Linked DNA regions of Variovorax paradoxus. The protein of the gene in region 1 interacts with the protein of each later gene in a pairwise test. Links are inferred from orthologs where the notes say so. Each region holds a gene or a part of one and is shown on either strand. Other genes may lie near its edges. The genes, in order: rlmB, AACL56_RS14145 and tsaE.

Evidence for each region.
Region 2: the proteins of rlmB (region 1) and AACL56_RS14145 interact in binary tests that used the Escherichia coli proteins (3 or more experiments, as listed by UniProt). The link is inferred for Variovorax paradoxus from one-to-one orthologs.
Region 3: the proteins of rlmB (region 1) and tsaE interact in binary tests that used the Escherichia coli proteins (3 or more experiments, as listed by UniProt). The link is inferred for Variovorax paradoxus from one-to-one orthologs.

Annotation. Positions count from the first base shown.
Region 1 is NZ_LR743507.1:3,930,658-3,933,793, reverse strand. The notes cover bases 151-3,136. They hold rlmB (23S rRNA (guanosine(2251)-2'-O)-methyltransferase RlmB), read left to right. Parts: upstream 151-1,263; coding sequence 1,264-2,010; downstream 2,011-3,136. Other genes in these bases: AACL56_RS18275 (NAD(P)/FAD-dependent oxidoreductase), read right to left, coding at 2,026-3,136; AACL56_RS18285 (hypothetical protein), read left to right, coding at 229-1,209; AACL56_RS18290 (hypothetical protein), read left to right, coding at 151-224. Outside these bases: more of AACL56_RS18290, read left to right, coding at 1-150. UniProt on the Escherichia coli protein: Specifically methylates the ribose of guanosine 2251 in 23S rRNA.
Region 2 is NZ_LR743507.1:3,085,018-3,088,160, reverse strand. The notes cover bases 20-3,012. They hold AACL56_RS14145 (NAD(P)H-hydrate dehydratase), read left to right. Parts: upstream 20-777; coding sequence 778-2,247; downstream 2,248-3,012. Other genes in these bases: AACL56_RS14140 (SDR family oxidoreductase), read right to left, coding at 2,256-3,012; AACL56_RS14150 (hypothetical protein), read right to left, coding at 309-731; AACL56_RS14155 (D-amino acid dehydrogenase), read left to right, coding at 20-319. In the rest of the region: more of AACL56_RS14155, read left to right, coding at 1-19; more of AACL56_RS14140, read right to left, coding at 3,013-3,020; rnr (ribonuclease R), read right to left, coding at 3,080-3,143. UniProt on the Escherichia coli protein: Bifunctional enzyme that catalyzes the epimerization of the S- and R-forms of NAD(P)HX and the dehydration of the S-form of NAD(P)HX at the expense of ADP, which is converted to AMP.
Region 3 is NZ_LR743507.1:4,230,006-4,233,140, forward strand. The notes cover bases 115-3,099. They hold tsaE (tRNA (adenosine(37)-N6)-threonylcarbamoyltransferase complex ATPase subunit type 1 TsaE), read left to right. Parts: upstream 115-1,346; coding sequence 1,347-1,853; downstream 1,854-3,099. Other genes in these bases: arsC (arsenate reductase (glutaredoxin)), read left to right, coding at 115-240; queG (tRNA epoxyqueuosine(34) reductase QueG), read right to left, coding at 288-1,361; AACL56_RS19650 (N-acetylmuramoyl-L-alanine amidase), read left to right, coding at 1,850-3,099. Also shown: more of arsC, read left to right, coding at 1-114; more of AACL56_RS19650, read left to right, coding at 3,100-3,135. UniProt on the Escherichia coli protein: Required for the formation of a threonylcarbamoyl group on adenosine at position 37 (t(6)A37) in tRNAs that read codons beginning with adenine.

The DNA.
Region 1 (3,136 bases):
TCACGCGCGAGGCCACCGGCCTGAGCCTGGCAGCCGCCAAGCGGTTGGTCGACAAGCACGACGATCCTTCGGTCGGCGAATTCGCTCCGTTGCCTTCGCACATGCCGCGCCGTTCGATGGAGGAACCCGGCCGCGTGCATGGCGGCGGGTACAAGTGGCTGCCGATGGTCATCGTCGTGCTGGTCGCGTTGATGGTCTGGATGTACTTCGGCGGAGAGTTCTGAGCCAATGATCGTTCCGCAGTTCTGGGCCGAAGGCCGCATCCAGGAGCGCGTGGCCGGCAAGCAGGTCACCGTGCGCCGCTACGGCTGGTCCGACGACAGCCCGCTCGCCGCCCAGGCCCATGCCGACCAGCGCACCCGCGAGGCCTTCGACCGCATCGTGCAGGGCGAGCAGCTCGAACGCCGCGAGCGCAAGCTGGCCTACAACGGCGCCAATGGCGTTCCCATTCGCGAGGAGATCGTCGAGCGCCAGGGCGACACCGTCATCACCCGCAACGGCTACGGGGCGCGCTGCCTCAACACGCCCGACGTGCTGTTCGTCGACATCGACTTCGAGGAGCCGCTGCGTGGCAGCGTGTTTGCCTTTGCGCTGGTGCCGGCGCTCATCGCCGGCGTGGTCGGCGGCTGGGCCGCGAAGACCTGGCTGGGCGGACTGATCGCGTTCTTCGTGGTGTTCGCCGTGGCCTGGGTCATCGGCCAACGCAAGAAGCGCGGCCAGCCCAGCGGCAATCCGGCGCCGGAGAAGCTCGCGGCCGAGCGCATCGGCCGCTTCATGCACCAGCACCCCGACTGGCACCTGCGCATCTACCGCACGCCGGCAGGCTTTCGCGTGTTGGCGATGCACGACGTCTTCAGCCCTTCCGACACGGCCGTGGCCGACTGCTTCCAGGCCATGGGCGTGGACAAGGTCTATGCGCGCATGTGCCGCAACCAGAACTGCTTCCGGGCGCGCGTGAGCGCCAAGCCGTGGCGCGTGGGCATCGGCGAGCACATGCGCCCGCAGCCCGGCGTGTGGCCCGTATCGCCCGACAAGCTGCCCGTGCGCGATGCATGGGTGGCGCGCTACGAGAAGGCGGCCGAAGGCCATGCCGCCTGCCAGTACCTGGAAAGCGTAGGCAACAGCGAGCGGGTGCATCCGAATGCGCGCGCGGTGCAGGAACTGCACGACGAGCGCACCCGTGCGCTGAGCGGCCTGCCGCTGGCCTGAGGCGCCGGGCTCGAGGGCGCGAAGGCCGGTCCCGCAGGTGGGGATAATCCGGCCATGTCTTCTCCAAAAGTGATCTTCGGCTTCCATGCCGTGGGCGTGCGCATCAAGACCGCGCCGAAATCGGTGCTCGAAGTGATGTTCGACGCCAGCCGGCGCGATGCGCGCATGAAACAGTTCATCGCGCGGGCGCAGGAAGCCGGCGTGCGGCTGGTCGAGGCCGACGGCCTGCGGCTGTCCAAGCTCAGCGGCAGCCATGGCCACCAGGGCGTGGTGGCGCGGGTCGAACCCGTGGCGCAGGTGCGCTCGCTCGACGAACTCCTCGAAGGTCTCGAGGAAGCCGGCACCGTGCCCTTGCTGCTGGTGCTCGACGGCGTGACCGACCCGCACAACCTCGGCGCCTGCCTGCGCGTGGCCGATGGTGCCGGCGCGCACGCGGTCATCGCGCCGAAGGACCACGCAGCCGGCATCAACGCCACCGTGGCCAAGGTGGCCAGCGGCGCGGCCGAGACGGTGCCGTACTTCATGGTCACCAACCTCGCGCGCACGCTCAACGAACTCAAGGAACGCAACATCTGGTGCGTGGGCACGAGCGACGACGCGCCGGGCACGATCTACCAGAGTGATTTCAAGCGCCCGCTGGCGCTGGTGCTGGGCGCCGAGGGCGAAGGCATGCGGCAGCTCACGCGCAAGACCTGCGACGAGCTGGTGAGCATTCCGATGGCCGGCGCGGTCGAAAGCCTGAACGTCTCGGTGGCCAGCGGCGTGTGCCTCTACGAGGCGATGCGCCAGCGCAGCGCCTGAGCGCTGCAGCCTCCTTCAGTCCCGATGCGGGGGCAGGGCGGTGCCCTTGCGGTGGAAATAGACGAGTTCCGCCATGCGCCGCATCTGCGGCGTTCCCAGCAGGTGGTTGAACATCCAGTCGCTCTGGAAATGGTCGAAGGCCCAGCGCAACGTGCGCTTGAGCCGGAAGCCCGGGTAGCTGCGCACGAGCCAACCGGCGGGGTCGTCGGCCTCGCGGCGCACGAAGCGCGCCACGGCCTCGCCCGCACGCTGGCCATGCAGCAACGCGGTGTGGATGCCGCCCGCCGTCACCGGCGACACCATGCCCGCCGCGTCGCCCACCAGCAAGGCGCGTTCGCGTGACACCCGCGGAAGCACGCCGCCACACGGGATCATCCCGGCACGCACTGCCACCGGCGGTGCATCGCCGGGTGTGACCACCGATGAGATCTTGCGCAGCAGCGGGCCGAGCTTCAGCGCACCCTGGTCGTCGTTGCGCTTCATGCGGCGAGCCAGCCCGATCTGGCTCACCCCGACGCCTTCGAGCGCCCAGCCGATGTAGCCCGGTGCCAGCTGGCGGTCGACGAAGCAATGCAGCAGGTCGGGCGCCATGCGCGCACCCTTGTATTCATGTTCGACGCCGTAGAGGAAGCGCGTGTTGCGCGACAGGCCCAGCGCCTTCGCCACGCGCGAATGCGGCCCGTCCGCGCCCACGAGGTAAGTTGCCGAGATGCATGGCCCCTGCATCACCGGGACCTCCCAGCGTCCATTGATCCAGAGCGCCTGCTCGAACAGCGTGCCCAGCCGCACGTCGACGCCGCAGGCGCGTGCGGCGTCCACCATCCACTCGAGCAGCGATGGCGCGTCGGTGGCCCAGAACCAGTAGCCCGGCGCGTGCAGGTCGACGTGGCGCATGCTGGGGGCGTACAGCCGCACGCCTTCGATGCGGCGCACCAGCGCGGGGGGCACCTCGGCGAGCCAGGGCACGGTGTCGACCGCGTCCTTGACGATGATCCCGGTCGTGTGGAGCTTGTCGCCGGCGCTGGCCTTCTTCTCGAGCACCATCACGCTGAGGCCCGCAAGCGCGGCGGCTCGCGCGCAGGCCAAGCCTGCAAAGCTCGCGCCCACGACGAGCAGGTCGACCTTG
Region 2 (3,143 bases), 850 kb from region 1 along the record:
CGCCGAGATCGGCGGGTCGCCCGACACGATGAGCCCTGCCGCGATCCAGACGCTCTACAAGGTGCTGCACGACTGGTTTCCGGGAGCTGCAACGTTGCAGTCCGGCATCCAGCAGTGGAAAGGCGCACGGCCGATGCTGCCGGACGGCCCTCCGGTGCTGGGCCCCAGCGGCATCCCCGGTGTCTGGCTCAACCTCGGCCACGGCTCGAGCGGATGGGCGCTGTCATGCGGCAGCGCGCGCGTGCTGGGCGATCTGATCGCCGGGCAGGACCCCGGCATCGACCTCGAAGGCCTCGGCGTCGAGCGCCTCAGTCTCTAGGAGCCCAACGGCGCAGCTGGTCGGGGCTCGCGGGGCGCTCCACCGGCAGCTCTGACTCGGGCAGCGGCGCCCAGCGGCCGGCAATCAAGGCCAGCAAGGCCGGCGCGATCAGCGCGAAGAACAGCAGGCATAGCAGGTCTGCGCCCAGCAACAGCCAGCTTGCCAGACCGGGGGCCACCGGCACGTCGAGCCAACGCACCACGCCGAAGCCGTAGCCCACGCCCAGTGCCCACGCAATGTCGCGCAGCGGCACGCGCCGGAGCGCCACGGACAGCAGGAACAGTCCCCACACCACGGCCAGCAAGCCGATGGCCCAGGCCGCGCCGGCAACCAGCGCGAGGGCGGTGCCGACGAAGCCGGCGAGCCACGCGAAAAACAGCACCAGCAACCAGCCGAGGGTCTTGAACGTCATCGGCCGATGATAGATACGCGCGCAGACACGACGGCACAATGGATCGATGCACCGCATCACGTCCGCCACCGCCGCAGATCTGTTCGACATCGCAGCCACCCGCCGCATCGAGCAGGCCGCTGCAGCCGCCCTGCCCCCTCACACGCTCATGCAGCGCGCCGGCCTCGGGGTGGCGCGGCTGGCCATGGCGATCGCGCCCCACGCGCGGACCATCTGGGTCGCCTGCGGGCCCGGCAACAACGGTGGCGACGGCTTCGAGGCGGCCGCCCGGTTGCGACATCGCGGCTTCCATCCGGTCGTCACGTTCGCAGGCGACGAAGCCCGCCTGCCGCCGGATGCCCAGGCCTCGCTGCAGAGGGCGCGCGATGCGGGGGTCACCTTTGCCTCGGCGCCGCCCTCCAGCTACGAACTGGCCATCGACGCACTGCTGGGCATCGGGTCGTCCCGGCCGCCGGGAGGCACGATGGCCGAGTGGCTCGCGCAGATGAATGGAACCGCCCTGCCGGTGCTCAGCGTCGACGTGCCTTCCGGACTGAACGCGGACACCGGCGCCCTCTTTCACGACGCGCATCACACACCGGCAGCGAGCCGCGCATGCATCACCTTTCTCAGCCTGAAGCCCGGCCTGTTCACGGCGCAAGGCCGGGATGCGGCGGGCACGGTGTGGTTCGACGACCTCGGCTGTGACGCGTTCGCCAACGCGCAGCAACCGACGGCACGAATCGCCGGCGCGCCCACGCAGCGGCCCCGAACGCACGCGTCGCACAAGGGCAGCTACGGCGACGTCGCGGTGATCGGCGGGGCATCCGGCATGGCCGGTGCCGCGCTGCTTGCCGGCTCGGCCGCGCTGCATGCAGGAGCGGGGCGCGTATTCGTCGGCCTGCTGGACCCGGGCGTGGCGCCGGTCGACGTCTCGCAACCCGAACTGATGCTGCGGGACGCCCGTTCACTGGACCTCTCGGGCATGACCGCCGTGTGCGGTTGCGGCGGCGGCGATGCGGTGCGTGACCTGCTGCCGCGCGTGCTTTCGACCGCAGCGGCACTGGTGCTCGACGCCGATGCGCTCAACGCCATCGCCGCGGATGCGGCGCTCCAAGTCCAATTGGCGGCACGAGGGAAGAGCGGTGCGCCGACGGTACTGACGCCGCACCCGCTGGAAGCTGCACGCCTGCTGGGCCGGACGGCCGGTGAAGTGCAGGCCGACCGGCTGTCGGCAGCCCGCCAACTCGCATCGCGCTTCGTCGCCGCAGTGGTGCTCAAGGGATCAGGCACGGTGATCGCCAGCGCTGAAGCCGATCGGCCTCCGGTCGTCAACCTGACCGGCAACGCCCGCCTCGCCACCGCGGGCACCGGCGACGTGCTGGCCGGCATGGTCGGCGCGGCACTGGCCATGCGTCGACCGGCATTCGATGCCGCATGCGAAGCGGTCTGGCTCCATGGCCACATCGCCGACACCTGGCCGGCCGATGCGGCCCCGCTCACGGCCGGCACGCTGGCCCGCCGCGCACCGGTCTGACCGAGCGGCTAGCCGCGGCCGACGAAGGGCATCTTCGTGGCCATGATGGTGTGGAACAGCACGTTGGCTTCCAGCGGCAGGTTGGCCATGTAGAGCACCGACTGGCCCACGATCTTCACATCGATGAGCGGCTCGATCGCCAGTTCGCCATTGGCCTGCGGCACGCCCTTGGCCATGCGCGCAGCCAGTTCGGTCATGGCGTTGCCCACGTCCACCTGCCCCACCGCGATGTCGTACTTGCGCCCGTCGAGCGACGCCGTCTTGGTCAGCCCTTCGACCGCGTGCTTGGTGGACGTGTAGGCGGCCGAATTGGGACGCGGCGCCGTGGCCGAGATCGAACCGTTGTTGATGATGCGCCCGCCCATCGGCGTCTGCGCCTTCATTGTCCGGAATGCCTGCTGGATGCAGAAGAACATGCCGGTCAGGTTGATGTCGACCACGCCCTGCCACTGCTCGGGCGTCCAGTCCTCGAACGGTCCGGGCGGGTTGCCCACGCCGGCGTTGTTGAACAGCAGGTCGACGCGGCCGAAGCGCTCGACGGCGGCAGCGAACAGGGCTTGCACCGAGTCGGCCTTCGACACGTCGGTCGGCACGGACAAGGCACGGTCGCCAGCGCCCGATTCTTCAGCGACCTGCGCCAGCGGTTCCAGTCGGCGGCCGGCGAGAACCACGCTCCAGCCGTCGCCCAGCAGCGCCAGCGCCGCGGCGCGGCCGATGCCGGAGCCTGCTCCGGTGACGATGGCGATACGGCCCTTGTTGTCTTCAGCACTCATGCTCTGTGTCTCTTTCTTTCTCTGTTGTCATGTTGTCGATGGCGCTTGCAGCTGCAGGCTCAGCGGCGCGGCTTGCGCCCCTTCATCTTGTTGGCCGCCTTCTTGACCGCCGACTTGAAGGCC
Region 3 (3,135 bases), 300 kb from region 1 along the record:
TCCAAGACGAAGCTGCGCGAGCTTGCCAAGGCCATGGGCATGGGCCCGCGCGACCTGCTGCGCACCAAGGAAGCGCCGTATGAAGAGCTGAAGCTGGCCGACGAGACACTGACGGACGACCAGCTGTTCGACGCCATCGTGGAGAACCCGATCCTGCTGCAGCGCCCGATCGTGGTGTCGCCGCGCGGCACGCTGATGTGCCGTCCGTGGGAGCGCGTGCGCGAGATTTTGCCGGCCTGAAACCGGCCTGATACTGACCCGCACCGGCCTGAAACCGGGCTTGAGGCTCAGGCCGCAGGCCGTTGCGCCAGGCCCCAGGCCACGTGCTCGCGCACGAGTCCGCTCGCATGCGCGGCGCGCGTGGCCAGCGCCTCGTGCGCCCCGCCCTCGCCCGAGCGCGCCGCGTTGCCCAGGGCCACGGCGATGTTGCGCAGCCAGCGTTCATGCCCGATGCGGCGGATCGGGCTGCCCTCGGTGCGGCGCAGGAAGTCTTCCTCGGTCCAGGCGAACAGCTCGGCCAGCGTGCGCCCGGTGAGGCCTTCGCGCGCATCGAAGTCGGGCAGCTCGCTCTTCTTCGCGAACTTGTTCCAGGGGCAGATCAGCTGGCAGTCGTCGCAGCCGTAGATGCGGTTGGCCATCAGCGGGCGCAGTTCTTCCGGGATCGGACCGCTGTGCTCGATGGTGAGGTACGAGATGCAGCGCCGCGCGTCCAGCCGCCGCGGCGCGACGATCGCCTGCGTCGGGCAGATGTCGATGCAGGCGCTGCAGCTGCCGCAGTGCGGGCTGACGGGATCGCTGGGCGGCAATTCCATGTCGACGTAGATCTCGCCCAGGAAGAACATCGAGCCGGCATTGCGGTCGAGCACCAGCGTGTGCTTGCCGCGCCAGCCCTGGCCGCTGCGCGAGGCCAGCTCGGCTTCGAGCACGGGTGCCGAGTCGGTGAAGGCGCGGTGGCCGAAGGGGCCGACCTCTTCGGCGATGCGCTCGGCCAGCTTTGCGAGCCGGTTGCGCAGCACCTTGTGATAGTCGCGGCCCCTGGCATAGACCGACACGATGGCTTCGCCGGGCCGTGTGAGTCGCTCGAATTCGACCGCCTGCCACTCGGGCGACGTGTCGCGCGGCAGGTAGTCCATGCGCGCAGTGATCACGCTCACCGTGCCGGGCACCAGCTCGGCCGGGCGCGCGCGCCGGGTGCCGTGTGTTGCCATGTATTGCATCTCGCCATGGAACCCATGGGCCAGCCATTGCATCAGACCGTCCTCGGCGCTCGACAGATCGACGCCCGCGATTCCGATTTGGGAGAATCCGAGTTCCCGGGCCAAGGCCTGAATACGCACAACGAGTGGATGGCTGACGATCACTTGCCGATTGTAGAAACGACGAACAGCGCCCGCGCGCTGTGCTGGCGCAGCGAGGACGACACCGATGCCTTCGCGCGCGCGCTCGCGGCCTCGCCCGCGATCCGCGATGCTTTCATCGCGCTGCACGGCGACCTCGGTGCCGGCAAGACGACTTTCGTTCGCCATCTGCTGCGCGCGCTCGGCATCGCCGGGCGCATCAAGAGCCCCACCTACGCGGTGGTCGAACCGCACGAGGCGCCCGACGGGCTGCAGATCTTCCATTTCGACTTCTATCGCTTCAGCGATCCGCGCGAATGGGACGACGCCGGCTTCCGCGACATCTTCGCGGGCCCCGGGCTCAAGCTGGCCGAGTGGCCGGACAACGCCGCCGGCCGTATGCCGCAGGCCGACCTCGCTATTAAAATTGAAGCAATGACCGACGACACACGCAGCGTGACCCTCCTGGCGAACACCGCTCGCGGCAGCGATCTGCTGGCGCGCATCGCCGCATGAAGGCGGCGGGCCTGAAACGACGCGTGCTGCTGCAGGGCGGCAGCATCGCGCTGATGCTCGGCGTGCACCAGATCGCGCGCGGCGCCACCATCCTCGCCGTGCGCGTGTGGCCCGCGGCCGACTACACGCGCGTGACCATCGAATCCGACGCGCGCCTCAACTCGCAGCAGCTCGTGGTGGGCAGCCCGCCGCGGCTGGCGGTGGACATCGAGGGCATCGACCTCAACCCCGAGCTGCGCGAGCTGGTCGGCAAGATCAAGCCGGGCGACCCCTACATCAACGGCCTGCGCGTCGGGCAGAACGCACCGAAGGTGGTGCGCATCGTGTTCGACCTGAAGCAGTCCGTGGTGCCGCAGGTGTTCTCGCTGGCGCCCGTGGCCGCCTACAAGCACCGGCTGGTGCTTGACCTCTACCCCGAGCAGGCCATCGACCCGATGGAAGCGCTGATTGCCGAGCGTCTGCGCGACGCGCCGCGCACGGCGGCAGGCAACGGCAGCAATGGCAGCAACAGTGGCCCGTCGGTGGCGGGCGCCGCGCCCGGCACGCCGATCTTGCCGGCGCGCCCCACCGCACCCGCGGCCGACCCGCTGGGCGACCTGATGGCGCAGCAGTCGATGCGCCCCGGCCCGACGACACCGGCGCCTCCGGTTTCGGCCGGCCCCGATCGTCCGGTGGCACCGCCTGTGCTCGTGGCGCCGGCGCCGCTGCCGCCAGTGGCGGCAACGACACCTTCGAGGCCCGTGCCGCCGCCCGCCGTGGCCACGACGCGAAACGGCCCTGCCACCGCGAGCCGCACCGACCGCATCATCATCGTCGCGCTCGATCCGGGCCATGGCGGCGAAGACCCCGGCGCCACCGGCCCGAGCGGCACGCGCGAAAAGGACATCGTGCTGCAGGTGGCGTTCCGCCTGCGCGACCGCATCAACGCGAGCAGCGTCAACGGCAATCCGATGCGTGCCTTTCTCACGCGTGACGCCGACTTCTTCGTGCCGCTGGGCGTGCGCGTGCAGAAGGCCCGCCGCGTGCAGGCCGACCTGTTCGTGAGCATCCATGCCGACGCCTTCACCACGCCGGCCGCGCGCGGCGCGAGCGTGTTCGCGCTGAGCCAGAGCGGCGCATCGAGCAGCGCCGCACGCTGGCTGGCCAACAAGGAAAACGACGCCGACAAGGTGGGCGGCGTGAACGTGGGCAACCACGAGGCGCAGGTGCAGCGCGCGCTGCTCGACATGAGCACCACGGCGCAGATCAACGACAGCATGAAGCTCGGCGGCGCGATGCTGGG